DNA from 3 places in the Paenibacillus sp. CMM36 genome. Region 1 is predicted to be linked to each of the others. Evidence: riboswitches for the same ligand, from Rfam matches in the RefSeq annotation. Region 1 holds a riboswitch; each other region holds the start of a gene.
What was found. A riboswitch is a leader RNA that binds a small molecule or an ion and turns the genes downstream of it on or off. The one in region 1 is predicted to bind glycine.

Region 1 (4,958 bases):
GTAAATGCCTTCGGCATTTTCTGGATTCGTCAATATGCGGAAGAATCCATTCCAAAGGAGCTGCTGGATGCGGGGCGGATGGACGGATGCAGCTTTTTTCGGCTGTACTTGAATGTAGCACTGCCTATTCTACGTCCTGCGTTCGCTTTTCTCGGCGCGTTTACCTTTATAGGAGCCTGGAATGATTATTTATGGCCGTTAATCGTCTTAACGGATGAGCGTAAATTCACACTCCAGATTGCACTGTCCCAATTAAACGGGATATACAATACGGATTATGCGATGGTCATTGCGGGCACCCTGCTTGCTGTACTGCCACTTATAATTTTATTTCTTTTCATTAGCCGCCAGTTTATTTCCGATCTTGCCGCCGGAGCGGTCAAAGATTAGATTTATTTGAATTCCCTTATTCATTTCATGTATAATAGTTAATCGTCATTTCAAATAGCTTACATGGTAAAGTTAGGTATTCAACAGGCAATCAGGTTAAGCGATTTACGATTTGAACATGAACTATGAACTGAGGGGAACTTTCCAGATGAACAAATTCACATATTATAACCCCACCAAATTAATATTTGGAGACAATCAAATTGAAGAACTGCAGCAGGAGCTGCTGAATTACGGCAAAAATATTTTACTGATATACGGAGGCGGAAGTGTCAAGCGAAATGGTCTGTATGACCAGGTATTAAACGCGTTAGAGCCGCTACATCTTAACATTCATGAATTGTCCGGCGTAGAGCCGAATCCGCGCTTGTCCACCGTTAAGAAGGGCATCGACATTTGCCGAAATGAAAACATCGACTTCTTACTTGCAGTAGGCGGCGGAAGCGTTATTGATTGCACCAAAGCCATCGCAGCAGGGGCTGAATATGACGGCGATGTGTGGGATATTATCAATAAAAAGCACATGCCTACCCAGGCTCTGCCATTCGGTACCATCCTCACACTCGCCGCTACCGGTTCAGAAATGAATCCAGATTCTGTTATCACCAACTGGGAAACAAACGAAAAATACGTATGGGGCAGCGCGGTGACGCATCCGAAATTCTCGATTCTGGACCCAAAAAACACCTTCTCTGTGCCACGTGATCAGACGGTATATGGCATGGTGGATATGATGAGCCATGTATTTGAACAGTATTTTCACAATGTTAAAAATACACCGTTGCAAGATCGTATGTGCTTTTCCGTGCTGCAAACCGTAATCGAAACTGCACCTAAGCTGTTGGAGGATTTGCACAACTACGAGCATCGCGAAACGATTTTATATGCCGGAACGATTGCTCTTAACGGAACACTGCAAATGGGCTACTTCGGGGACTGGGCTTCGCATACGATTGAACATGCATTATCTGCTGTATATGATATTCCTCATGCTGGCGGTCTGGCGATCCTATTCCCCAACTGGATGAGACATACGGTGGATCAGGATGCTGCACGCATGAAACGGCTGATGCTCAGCATGTTTGACTTAGACACCGTAGATAAAACAGATAGAGAAATCGCTTTGGAGGGTATTGACCGTCTTAGTGCATTCTGGACAAGTCTCGGTGCCCCTTCCACCCTGGCCGGTTACAATATTAATGATGAGCAATTGGAAAAAATCGCAACCATTGCAGCCCGTGAAATGGAATATGGAGGCTTCGGTAATTATAAAAAGCTGAAACAGGAAGATATTTTAGCTATTTTGCGTGCATCGTTATAACATTCAAAAAGGAGTGTCCTCAAGCCTGTGATGGCTGAAGGCACTCCCTTTTGGAATTTATGAATTAACTGTTTGTCCCTTTTCTTCTACTTGAATAGCTGCCCCTACACTGGCACCTGCAAGAATGCCCTTTTTCTTACTAGAATTCAGAGAATCCATATAGGTTCGGGTTTCTGCAACGACAATGCCTGATAAGCCGAGCAGTGCAATCAGGTTCGGGAAAGCCATCATTGCGTTAAAGATATCTGCCAGCAGCCAAATCGCATCCAGTTTAATGAACGCGCCCCCGCCAACGAGTAGAATGAACAGATAACGGTATGGCTTAATCCACTTGACGCCAAGCAAGTATTCAACACAGCGTTCCCCGTAATAGTTCCAGCCGAGCATGGTGGTGAACGCGAACATAATCAGAATAATTGTGAGCAGTTCTGCCCCCAGCGGGAATGCGCTGGAAAATGCTTGCTGAGTCATCAGGCCCGCATCGGTAGGCCCGCTCCACACACCGCTAACCAGTAGCGTCAACCCGGTCATCACACAAATAACCATCGTATCAATAAACACGCCTGTCATGGAAATCAGCCCTTGTTCCGCAGGCCATTTGGTTTTGGCAGCTGCGGCTGCAATCGGTGCGCTTCCCAATCCGGCCTCATTGGCAAAAATACCTCTGGCTACCCCACTTCGCATCGCCAGCATAATCGTAGCTCCGGCAAATCCGCCCGTTGCCGATGTAGTTGAAAATGCCGAATGGAGCACCAGCGCAATTGCGGCAGGAAGCTGGTCAGCAAACCGAATCAGTACGATGAGACAGATCAGTACGTACAAGCCTGTTTTAAAAGGAACGACCTTCGTCGATACCTTGGCAATACTTTTGAGTCCTCCAATAGTAACCAGTCCTGTGAGGATAGCAATAATCAGTGCCGTTACAATGGGCGGAACACCAAAACTGTTTTCCGTCGAAGATACAATCGCTTTGACCTGTGGAAACGTTCCAATCCCGAACAACGCTACCAGCATGCCCGAAAAAGCAAACAGCATCGCCAGCGGTTTAAAACGGCGTCCCAGACCTTTCTCAATATAATACATCGGGCCGCCGGAAAATTGTCCATTCCGATCCTTCACCCGGTATTTTACCGCAAGTACACCTTCCGCATATTTCGTCGCCATCCCAAAAAAGGCTGCAACGACCATCCAGAACAAGGCACCCGGCCCGCCCAGCTTAATGGCTGTCGCTACGCCGACAATACTTCCTGTGCCAACTGTAGCCGCTAGCGCCGTACTCAAAGCCGCAAAACTACTTACATCCCCGCTGCCTTCATTCGGGGCCTTACCGATCAGCTTGATCGCCAGGGGCAGGCGGAATACCTGCAACATTTTCAGACGTATGGTCAGCCACAACCCCGTTCCCATGACAAGAATGATGAGAGGCGCCCCCCATATCCAACTGCTAATCGCTTCTAACACATGTACCAAATTCATTTCAACCCGCTCCTCCAGCATATTAGAAAACAAAAAAGAGTCAAATCAGCTGATTCGACTCCTGGAGAGGTTAAAGGCACGAAAAAATACAACCATCTTGTGCAGGTTTCTGCCTCTAATAGCTCATAAAAAAGCCTAGGGCATTCCCTGTCACAGGTTATTCGCGTCTCTGTCCTTTTGCCTGAGAGTTTAAGCAGATGTTCTCTGCGGTGCACCTTCGGCGCCCAATTAAGGGTCTCTCCAGAGTTCTGTCCGTTTACGGTCCCCGCTTGTGGCTGTAAACAGCCTAAGCACCTGAGAGTTTTGCCCCTTCGGTCGGAACTTTCGTTCCATCTCCCGCAAACATCAACCAGACATATGAAATTTTTATTCATTATACAGAAAACTTTCAGCTTATTACAAGTGAAAAGTTTGTGAAGCCCTCTGAAATATTATTATGTCTATCAAAAAAGCGGGTACAGCAGATTGCATCCTTAGGATGTCCTCTGCTATACCCGCCCGAGACGATATGAAATTACAATTCTTCACCATTGGTTGCTATCACATTTTTATACCAGTTAAAAGAGTCTTTTTTGGAGCGTTTGAGCGTTCCGTTACCGTCATCATCCAGATCAACGTAAATAAATCCGTAGCGCTTGGACATTTCGGAAGTAGACATGCTCACGAGGTCGATAGGGCCCCAGCTGGTGTAACCAATCAGATCAACACCGTCAGCAATCGCTTCCTTCATTTGGACAATATGCTGACGCAAGTAATCAATGCGATACGTGTCATGCACAGAGCCGTCCTCTTCCACCTTATCATATGCACCCAAGCCATTTTCCACGATGAACAGCGGCTTTTGATAGCGATCATAAAACGTATTCAGTGTAACACGCAGGCCGATCGGATCGATCTGCCATCCCCAGTCGGAGGACTGCAGATACGGATTTTTCACGCCGCCAATCAGGTTTCCTGCTGCTTTCTCGCCTTCTGGACCTGCCGATACGGTCAAGGTCATGTAGTAGCTAAATGAGATAAAATCAACCGTATTATTTTTCAAAATTTCGGCATCGCCGGGTTCTGTCTGGATCACAATATTATTTTCTACAAAATAACGATTCATATAGTTGGAATATTCCCCACGGGCATGCACATCCGTAAAGAATAGGTTCATCTGATTTTCATGCTGGGCTTTCAGTATATCCGCTGGGTTACACGTATGTGGATAGCTTTCTATACGTGCCAACATACAGCCGATCTGAGCACCCGGGATGATCTCATGTCCCCGTTTGGTTGCCAGTGCACTAGCTACAAATTGATGATGCAATGCTTGATATATCGCTTGTTGTTTGTTTTCTACACGGTCAATAACCACACCGCCACCGGTGAACGGACTCATGGTCATTACATTGATTTCATTAAAGGTCAGCCAGTATTTTACTTTATCCTTATAGCGTGTAAACACCGTTTCGGCATAATTGACGTAATGCTGTATGACTTCACGACCCAGCCAGCCATTATACTTCTGAGTCAGACCTAGCGGTGTTTCATAATGTGACAATGTTACCAAGGGCTCAATATTATATTTGCGCAGCTCATCAAATACATTGTCGTAGAATTGCAATCCTGCTTCATTCGGTTCGTGATCATAGCCATTCGGGAAAATCCGCGACCAGTGGATGGACATACGAAATACTTTAAAGCCCATTTCAGCGAACAATGCAATATCTTCTTTGTAGTGGTGGTAAAAGTCCACACCTTCACGTTTTGGGAAACGGGCATTGACTTT
Region 2 (4,958 bases), on a different contig from region 1:
TTTGATCAAAGCGAATGGTAGTGGTAAGGCAACTGTGACTGCTTCATATGGCAAGCAAAACATTACGTTTACGGTAGAAGTGGACGTAGCGCAAAAGATTGAAGCGGATGCAATCGCGCTATCGCTCAAATCTGGAGATCAAAAAACCATCGCGATTGTGGTTAAATCGAGCGATGGTAAAGAAAAGGATGTTACAACCCAAGCTGAATGGAAAACGTCCAATTATAAGGTAGCCACTGTTAAAAAGGGTCAGGTTACCGCGGTCAGCTACGGTAAAGCTAACATTCAGGCGAAGTTCGGCGGGAAGATAATCAGCGTACCTGTAGATGTTGATACGCTTAAATATTTGCAAACAGACGAAGTCGCCTTGAATTTGAAGGCAGGACAGCTGGCTAAGGTTACGGCTACAGCCACGTATAAGGATGAGTCGGAGAAGGATGTTTCCAAACCGGCTGTCTGGTCCTCGTCCAGAATTATTGTGGCGACCGTCAAAGACGGTAACATTAAGGCACAGGGCAAGGGCAAAGCAGTAATTACTGTGAAATATGCAGGTAAAATGACGAAGATACAGGTAACCGTTCAGTAATCTGTAACCCGACTAAAAAGAAAAAGAGCAAGCATACGTCCAGCGACGATATGCTTGCTCTTTTCTTTATAAGGGCGAATTCTCTTTCCCTAGGACAATGTAGGGGAGAGGTAGTCGCCTTGTTTTATAGAGGAAAAGTAATTGGTTTAAAGCTTAGAAATTACGACTTATTCTTCTTGATTGATGCGTTGCGTGTAAGTGATTCGGTCAAACGCTTGCCAGTCGGCGTCTGAGCCAAGCCGCCTTTGGCGGTCTCGCGGTGCTTCGACGGCATCGCGCTGCCGACTTCAAGCATCACGTCAATGACTTCGTCAGACGGAATAGCGCTGCGCACACCCGCCAAAGCCATGTCCGCTGCGGCAAGCGCAGTCACGGCTCCCAGGCCGTTGCGCACGATGCACGGAATCTCCACGAGTCCGGCGACGGGGTCGCAGATTAGGCCGAGCGTGTTCTTAAGAGCGAGGCCTACGGCGTGAACAGCCTGTTCAGGCGTACCACCGCGTAGCTCGACCATAGCGCCAGCGGCCATCCCGATAGCTGAGCCAATCTCAGCCTGACAGCCTCCCTCCGCGCCAGAAATGAAGGAGTTGTTGGCGATCACGTAGCCAATGGCTCCAGCGGCGAATAGGCCGTTCACCATATGCTCATCATCCCAGCCGAACCGTTCCTGCGCACTGATGAACACACCAGGGATAACCCCACATGAGCCTGCGGTAGGAGTGGCGACAATGCGACCCATGGATGCATTAACCTCCGACACGGAGAGGGCATAAGCCATGGCGAGCGCAGAGGCATCACCGGAGCAGGTTTCCCCTGACCGCAGATACTCGGCCAGGCGCTTGCCGTCGCCGCCCGTCAATCCACTGCGGGATACGGTGTCTTGTGTCTGACCGCGATGAACGGCTTCCTTCATGACTTCATAATAATCAGACATTTGTCGAAAGATTTCTTCCTCCGTTGTATTCGTTTCTTGTACCTGCTCTTGAATCATCAAGCGGCCAATCGTGGTGGATTCTTCAGCGCATAAAGCGCTGATCTCATGCAGATGGCTAAACCGCATCGGATTCAGCTCCTTTTTTCAAATTAATCATCTTAATTTCATACATATGAGGTAAAGAACGCAGTTCCGCAATCAGTTCAGCTGGAGCAGAACTGTCCGTTTCAATGGCGGTGAGTGCTTCACCATCCCGGCCTTTGCGATCTACGTGCATATAGGCAATGTTAATGTGGGCCGCGCCCAGCGCTGAAGTTATTGCGCCCAATGTACCGGGCTTATCCGAGTGGAGAAGCACCAGCGTAGGCAGCTCCCCGGTCAGATTGACCCGGAATTCGTTGAGTTGCTGGACATGGATGCTGCCGCCGCCGATGGAGGAGCCCAGCAGTGTGCGCTGATCCTCGCCCTTCCACAACTCGAAACGGACGGTGTTCGGATGAGGAGCGGGGAGTCCACTGACGGCGAATTCCACGGTCATCCCGGCTTGCTCGGCCCATTGCTCGGCATCTGGAATCCGGTGATCGTCCGTATCGTAATTAAGCAGTCCTGCGATGAGCGCCAGATCCGTACCGTGTCCTTTATACGTATCGGCAAAGGAGCCGTACAGTGTCATACGGGCACGGTCAGGCTGCGCCCCGAGCCAGTGCCGGGCAACGCGTGCGAGTCGCACCGCGCCTGCGGTGTGTGAACTGGAAGGTCCGGTCATGGCCGGGCCGATAATAGAAAATACATCTTTGAAACGCATGGTGTGGCCCCCTGTATGTTCTAATACCATACTATATGGTATTTCCGCGTCTTTGCGCGGTTATGACGGTTCCTAATGCTGACGCACAATGTGAGCACAAAAAAGGACAGGATAAGGAAGTTTCCCTTATCTCTGTCCTCGTTACCTGAGAGTTTCGTGCGGTGTTCTTACCGCCTTACCCCTTGGGTGGCTTGCGCTCTCTCCAGAGTTGCGTCAGATGACGATACATGGACCTGAGAGATTATCCGCCAGCCGGGTGCTGGCGTCTTGCTCCTTCGGTGCCGCCAGAGTGTAAGCCCCCTGGACAGACTCTCCCGTCATCTTCATTCGCGTATACCGTTCTACATGTCTTTCTTAGCGTAATGTATGACGTGCTCGGTGTCAATCACAGGGTTTAATTTTTACATAAACAGGTGCATTTCCAATAAAAAAGATTAAAGTTTACATAATTATGGATGAAATCAGGAAGGAATTAGAAGATTGGCGGCTAATCTGATAGAGGACAAGTACATTTATGGAAATCATAGGAGGGATATTGACGTATGGTAAAAGGCTTGCGGTTCACAGGTTCACGCTTAAAAGGGATGCTGCATCTAGCAGCGATCGCATCACTGCTGATCGGGATCTTCGTTCCGTTCGGTCAGGTCAAGGCAGAGGGAGCATTGACAGTAGCCGAAGCACTTCAGGGCCAAAGCAGTGGAGGTACGGTGACGGTAGAAGGTTATATCGTCGGACATGCTACCGGATCGAAAACGGCTAACTTTTCTTCTCCGTTTGCGAATGATTTTAACGTACTGATTGCCGACCAGGCCAATGAACGTAGCACGTCTAATCTATTGGATGTGCAGCTGACATCTGCGTACAGAGGGCAATTTGGGTTAACAGGTCATCCTGGACTGGTCGGCAGCAAAATTCGCGTGACAGGTACGCTTGGTGCCTACAATAATTTTGGTGGAGTAAAAAGTCCAAGCGCTGTGGAACTGGTGAGTGGAAGCGAGCCGGGGGAACCAGGTGAACCTGGCGAACCTGAACCTGGCAACCCGGGTCAACCCGGTACTACATTGCCGGATGGAAAAGGCAAAAAGGTGCTGTTCGATAATACGCACGCACAGACGGCTGGTGCAGCAGATTGGGTCATTGAAGGCGCCTTCTCCGACTTTGCCAATGGATTACGTAATGTAGGCTTTACTGTGGATCAATTGAACCGCCCTATTCCTTTTACTTATGGAGAACAGGCCATAACCTATGATAAGCTGCGCCAATATGATGTGTTCATTATTGGTGAAGCGAATGTTGCCTTTAAGGCATCCGAGCAGGCTGCCCTGCTGCAATACGTGAATAACGGAGGGAGCGTCTTCTTCATCTCCGATCATTATAATGCAGATCGTAACAAAAACCGTTGGGATTCCTCCGAGGTTATGAATGGCTACCGTCGTGGAGCCTATACTAATCCGGCCAAAGGCATGACTGCAGAAGAGGCTGCATCACCGGCAATGCAAGGATTAACAAGCTCCGATTGGCTGGCGGCCAACTTTGGCGTTCGTTTCCGTTACAATGCGCTCGGTGATGTGAATGCTACCGACATTGTAGCCGCAGATCAATCTTTCGGTATTACCAAGGGTGTGCGCTCGATTGCCATGCATGCAGGATCTACGCTGGCTATTATTGATCCTACCAAGGCTAAAGGCATTGCTTATATCCCTTCAGGCACGAAAAAATGGGGGAATGCGGTAGATCAGGGGGTTTATAACGGCGGGGGCCGTGCGGAAGGACCTTATGCCGCTATCTCCAAGGTAGGCCAAGGCAAGGCGGCATTCATCGGTGATTCTTCCCCTGTAGAAGATGCTACACCGAAATATGTGCGTGAGGAAAACGGACAGTCGAAGAAGACATATGATGGCTTCAAAGAAGTGGATGATTCAACCTTCCTGGTGCAAACGGTTCAATGGCTTGCATGGAAGCAGGACTACACGAAATTGTCTGATGTGGCAGGTTTGACTCTGGATCAACCAACGAAGCTTCTGCCATTCGAAGAGCCTGCGGCGTCCACGGAACCACATCCTGAGCCTTGGTCTGCTCCGGCAGCAGGCTACAAATGGTACGATCCTAGAACATTCAAGTCTGGCTCCTATGGAGCGGCTTCGTAAATTATATTGTCAGGAGCTCAATGTGAGCTTGGGTTAGTTAGTCGTTTGATCCCTGCTGAGGGATCAGGCGACTTTTTTTGTGATGAAAATTAACCTGTGGTTGGTTATTTCATTACATTTTGTGCCAGAAAGGCCGCACTATTGCTGGATCATTGATTTTTTAAATGATGTTGATAGCATAATCTTAATTGATATATCCATATACTGGTGATAGGATGTATTCAAATTATTCCGACAAAAACGGTATGTAATGTTCATGAGAGGTTTTAAACATCAAACATGGTGAGAATAAGCGGGACAAGACCATGGAGAATGGAGGAAGCGCGCATTGAATACCGAACCTGTGTTGGAAATTAAAGGATTATCCGTATCTTTTCGCATCCAGGATCAATATCACCCCGCAGTCGACCATCTGGATCTGACGGTCAACCCCAATGAAGTGCTGGCTGTAGTCGGAGAATCCGGCTGTGGCAAAAGCGCGTTAGC
Region 3 (4,958 bases), on a different contig from region 1:
GGGATATCGGCTCCTACTATGACACCCATCGTCATGATGGCACCGATCACACCTCCACGCTGTCCGTGAATCATCGTGCCCCCTGTATAACCAATCAGCAGCGGCAACAAATAATTTTTCATCGGATCAACCAACTGTGCAAAACCTTCGTTCGGGAACCATCCGGTCGGAATAAAGAGTGCCGTAATCAACCCCCACGCAATAAAGGCTCCCATATTGGGCATAACCATACCGCTAAGAAAACGGCCAAAACGCTGTACGGCGACACGAGTGCCTCCTTTTGAACTTGGCTTTGCGTCCAATGTACTCATATTCAAATCCTCCTTGTAGGTAAGCATCACTACCTTTTCTTAAAATTCATACTAAATGACAGCGCTATCTTCATCAACGAAATGAAAACGTACTTTCGTCATGAACGTTGATGACAACATTTAAATTTAAATTATCCAGGAAGATATTATACCTGCATAATTCTTCTTAATATGACCTGTAGCTATAGAAATTAGTCGAAAAACCGCGCTGGATTATGTATGATTCCTATATGGGGACAACCCACTATATCAGAACAACACACGTAATTACGTTTTCATAAAAAAGACAAAAAAATAGCCGCTACGTCAAATCATAGCGACTATTTTATACAAAAATCGAGCAAACTAACGATGCTCTTATTCAATTAAAAATCAATATAAAATTCCGAATAACACGCTATTATTTCATGCTGCATTGCTCTATTTATTACTCCGAAATCAACTGCTCATACTGATCCGCCGACAGTAGTTTGCCCAATGATTCCTCCACATCTTTATCCATCTCTACTTCTACCATCCAACCTTTGTCATATGGAGATTCATTCACTAGCTCAGGTGTACCTTCCAGCGCTTCATTCACTTTTAATATGGTTCCCGTCACCGGAGCAAAAAGGTCGGATACCGTCTTCACCGATTCAATCGTACCGATCTCCGCTCCCTGCTCAATCGTTACTCCCGCCTCAGGTAATTCTACAAAAACAATATCACCCAGTTGGTGCTGTGCAAAGTCTGTAATACCAATCCGCACCGTTCCATTCTCTGTCCGCTGAACCCACTCATGTTCGTCTGTATACCAAAGTTGCTGCTTCACTTCACCCATTCTGTTCCCCTCACTTCCATATGAATAAAATCGCATTTGCTCACCTGTATTAGACAGGTTAAGATTATGACAATAAGAACACTCATGTCAATAATACTAACAAAAATACTTCATATTACCTCCTATAGTGCTCTATATAAAAATATAATAATTTATAACAAACGCTTACATATCCTTATTTATATATTAAATGTTTTTTCTATTGTTTTTGATGACATTTTTATTGACATTTTGAATGAATTTGCGTATTAATGGGTTATAGCAAATACTTTGGGAAACACCCGACAACTGCAAACGCGGATGAACGCAGAGGGAGAGACTGCCAAAAAGATTCGCATAGCTGTTGCCGCTTGTGAGACAGTTGTGCACGCGAATCGGATCAAGTTGTTATCTGCAAAGCCAGGTAATATACTGCTGATCCCGAAGGTAGCGCCGAAGGAGTAAGCCTGCATTGCAGGTGAATCTCTCAGGCAAAAGGACCTCTGCCGGACGCATCTCTGGAGAGCATTCGCTATTGGAGCGGATCACCCAAGAGGAAACCCGGTACATACCGGGGTAACTTTCTGGTATCAAGGACAGAGCTGAAAAAAGAGTATAGACTGCTGTCTATACGTTTTTTTCGGCCTGTCTTTTTTGTTTAGCCGATTACACCGGATAGGAGTGGAAACATGACTAATTTGCGAAAAACACCGCTATATTCATCCTACGGGACGCAGTCTGGGGTTCGTTGTATTGACTTTGGAGGCTGGGAGCTCCCCGTTCAGTTTAGCGGCATTCAAAAGGAGCATGAGGCCGTCCGGCAACGTGCGGGTTTATTCGATGTATCGCATATGGGTGAGTTTTTGGTTGAAGGCAAAGAGGCCGAAGCTTTTCTACAAAGGGTGACCACGAATGATGTCAGCCAGTTGGAACCAGGTCAGGCACAATATTCACTCCTGTGTTACCCCGATGGAGGTGTAGTAGACGACCTGCTTGTTTACTGCAAAGGACCGGAACGCTACATGCTCGTTGTGAACGCCTCCAACATTGATAAGGATTGGGATTGGTTACTTCGTCATGTGCCTGCATCCGTTCACATGGAGAATGTGTCTGATGCAATAGCATTGCTGGCATTGCAGGGACCGGAAGCAGCACGTATTGCCGCAGCCGTGGCAGATACGGATATTACGAATCTGGCATCTTTCCACTTTCATGAGAACGTGCCATTGTTCGGAGCAAAAGCACTCGTCTCACGAACCGGATATACGGGCGAAGACGGTTTTGAATTTTACGTACCTGCCGCGGAAGCACCCGCCGTATGGGAGGGTTTGCTTCGTTCCGGTGAGTCGTATGGGCTGATTCCCGCTGGACTTGGTGCTCGGGATACACTACGCTTTGAGGCTCGGTTGCCGCTATACGGACAGGAGTTATCTGCCACAATTTCACCACTCGAAGCCGGTCTGGGTTTCTTCGTCAAGCTGAATAAAGGAGATTTTATCGGTAGAGAAGCACTTCAGCGTCAAAAAGAACAAGGGGTTCCTCGTAAATTGATCGGGCTAGAAATGATGGACCGCGGTATCCCACGCGCCCATTATCCGGTATTCGCAGAAGGACAACACATCGGTGAGGTCACAACGGGGACTCAGTCGCCCTCCTTGAAGCGTAATCTGGGCCTCGCCTTGGTGGACAGTCGTTTTAGCGCCCTCTCCACACCACTGGAGGTTGAGATTCGTGGCAAACGCCTGCGTGCCGAGGTGGTGGCAGCCCCCTTTTATAAGCGCCCACGCTGATCTTAAACTCTCCTTATTTCTATAAAGCAAACATGTCAGATATGTATTTCCGGGTTTTCATCTCACACTTTTTTATTAGCTCATTTACGGATTTAAAATTTTGCTTTTCGAAAGGAGCCAGAACCTATGAAGCAGCATCGTTATCTCCCTATGACTGAACAGGATCAAACCGAAATGCTGCGTGTGGTCGGTGTATCATCCATTGATGATTTATTCAGTGACATTCCAGAGGCCATTCGATATCAAGGGGAACTCCCTCTTTCTTCTCGACTCGATGAGAAAGCCTTAACCCGTCACTTGACCGAGCTGGCCGGACACAATGCCAATACAGACACACATGCCAGCTTTCTTGGCGCAGGAATTTATGATCATCATATTCCGTCCGTCATCCAGCACATCACTTCACGCTCAGAATTCTACACTGCCTACACCCCCTATCAGCCGGAAGTAAGCCAAGGCGAGCTACAAGCCATTTTCGAGTTTCAATCGTATATTTGCGAATTGACGGGCATGGCTGTAGCTAATGCCAGCATGTACGACGGAGCGACTGCACTGGCGGAAGCGGGCTCACTGTCCGCCGCAGCTACCCGCCGTAAACAGCTTATCGTATCGAGGTCCGTCCATCCAGAGGCACGTCAGGTATTGGCAACCTATGCACGCGGATTGAATTTGGACATCGTGGAGATCGGCTGTTCGGACGGTGTAACGGATGCTGATGCGTTAGCGGCGGCCGTATCGGAACAGACCGCGGCTGTTTTGGTCCAAAGCCCCAACTTTTTCGGAGCCGTGGAAAATCTACAGCCGATGGCTGACCTCATCCATGCACACAAAGGTCTTTTGGTCGTCAGTGCCAACCCACTGGCACTTGGCTTGCTGGAGACACCCGGCAAACAGGGCGCGGATATTGTGGTAGGAGACGCGCAGCCACTTGGCATCTCCTCTTCTCTCGGCGGTCCGACCTGTGGATACTTTGCCGTTTCTCAGGCACATATGCGCCGTATCCCCGGCCGTATTGTGGGTCAGACCACTGATCGCAATGGTAAACGCGGCTTCGTGCTGACCTTGCAAGCGCGCGAACAGCATATCCGCCGCGAAAAGGCCACCTCTAACATTTGTTCCAATCAAGCGTTGCTAGCTTTATCTGCATCTGTGTACTTGTCCGTCATGGGGAGACAGGGCATCCAGGAAGTAGCCGAGCTGAATTTGCATAAAAGCCGCTATGCGTTAGAACAATTGCTGAGCTTGAAAGGCGTAACTGCCTCATTTCACGCACCGACCTTTAACGAGTTTGCCCTTAGGCTGCCTGAAGGTACGGATGTGAGCAAACTTCAGGACAATCTGTTAGCTGCTGGATTTATCGCAGGCTATGATTTGGGCCGGGACTATCCGGAACTTGCGGGTCACATGCTGATTGCCGTGACGGAGCAAAGAACCAAAGAAGAGATCGACCAATTTGTACACACCTTGGAGGGATTGCTATGACACACACCGGACCGGACCAGAAACAAGAGCTGTTGAAGGAACACGATCAAGCGCTCATTTTTGAATTGAGCCGTCCGGGTCGCATCGCTTATTCCCTTCCCGAGTGCGACGTTCCTCGTCGCCCGGTGGCAGAGCTTTTGCCGGATTATGCGCTGCGCAGCGAACCTGCGGCATTACCCGAGGTATACGAAGTAGATGTTATTCGCCATTATACCGCCCTGTCCCAGCGCAACTTCGGCGTCGACAACGGATTTTATCCGCTTGGCTCGTGTACGATGAAATACAATCCAAAAGTGAATGAGGATGTCGCCCGTTACGCAGGCTTCGCTAAAATTCATCCATATCAGCCGGAGAATAGCATCCAGGGGGCTATGGAGCTGCTGCATACGCTCCAAAACGATCTGGCTGCGTTGACCGGCATGGATGCCGTCACGCTCCAGCCCGCTGCTGGCGCCCATGGCGAATGGACCGGGCTGATGATGATTCGCTCGTACCACGAGGCACGTGGTGAGCGACGTACCAAGGTGCTCGTGCCGGATTCCTCGCACGGTACGAACCCCGCCAGTGCAACCGTCG

Region 2: linked by a shared signal. The riboswitch ahead of sdaAB (L-serine ammonia-lyase, iron-sulfur-dependent subunit beta) and the one ahead of ACWA2B_RS12300 (alanine/glycine:cation symporter family protein) in region 1 are both predicted to bind glycine.
Region 3: linked by a shared signal. The riboswitch ahead of gcvT (glycine cleavage system aminomethyltransferase GcvT) and the one ahead of ACWA2B_RS12300 (alanine/glycine:cation symporter family protein) in region 1 are both predicted to bind glycine.

Annotation. Positions count from the first base shown of each region.
Region 1 covers NZ_JBSEDY010000005.1:62,939-67,896, forward strand. The annotation lists gene ACWA2B_RS12290 (carbohydrate ABC transporter permease) at 1-390, shown strand, start outside; gene ACWA2B_RS12295 (iron-containing alcohol dehydrogenase) at 539-1,711, shown strand; gene ACWA2B_RS12300 (alanine/glycine:cation symporter family protein) at 1,769-3,187, opposite strand; glycine riboswitch at 3,347-3,441, opposite strand; glycine riboswitch at 3,460-3,536, opposite strand; gene ACWA2B_RS12305 (glycoside hydrolase family 1 protein) at 3,702-4,958, opposite strand, start outside.
Region 2 covers NZ_JBSEDY010000003.1:14,577-19,534, forward strand. The annotation lists gene ACWA2B_RS07430 (Ig-like domain-containing protein) at 1-586, shown strand, start outside; gene sdaAA (L-serine ammonia-lyase, iron-sulfur-dependent, subunit alpha) at 747-1,646, opposite strand; gene sdaAB (L-serine ammonia-lyase, iron-sulfur-dependent subunit beta) at 1,636-2,325, opposite strand; glycine riboswitch at 2,537-2,652, opposite strand; gene ACWA2B_RS07445 (DUF6359 domain-containing protein) at 2,868-4,472, shown strand; gene ACWA2B_RS07450 (ABC transporter ATP-binding protein) at 4,801-4,958, shown strand, end outside.
Region 3 covers NZ_JBSEDY010000007.1:140,520-145,477, reverse strand. The annotation lists gene ACWA2B_RS15760 (PTS mannitol transporter subunit IICB) at 1-311, opposite strand, end outside; gene gcvH (glycine cleavage system protein GcvH) at 739-1,131, opposite strand; glycine riboswitch at 1,524-1,623, shown strand; gene gcvT (glycine cleavage system aminomethyltransferase GcvT) at 1,800-2,900, shown strand; gene gcvPA (aminomethyl-transferring glycine dehydrogenase subunit GcvPA) at 3,027-4,382, shown strand; gene gcvPB (aminomethyl-transferring glycine dehydrogenase subunit GcvPB) at 4,379-4,958, shown strand, end outside.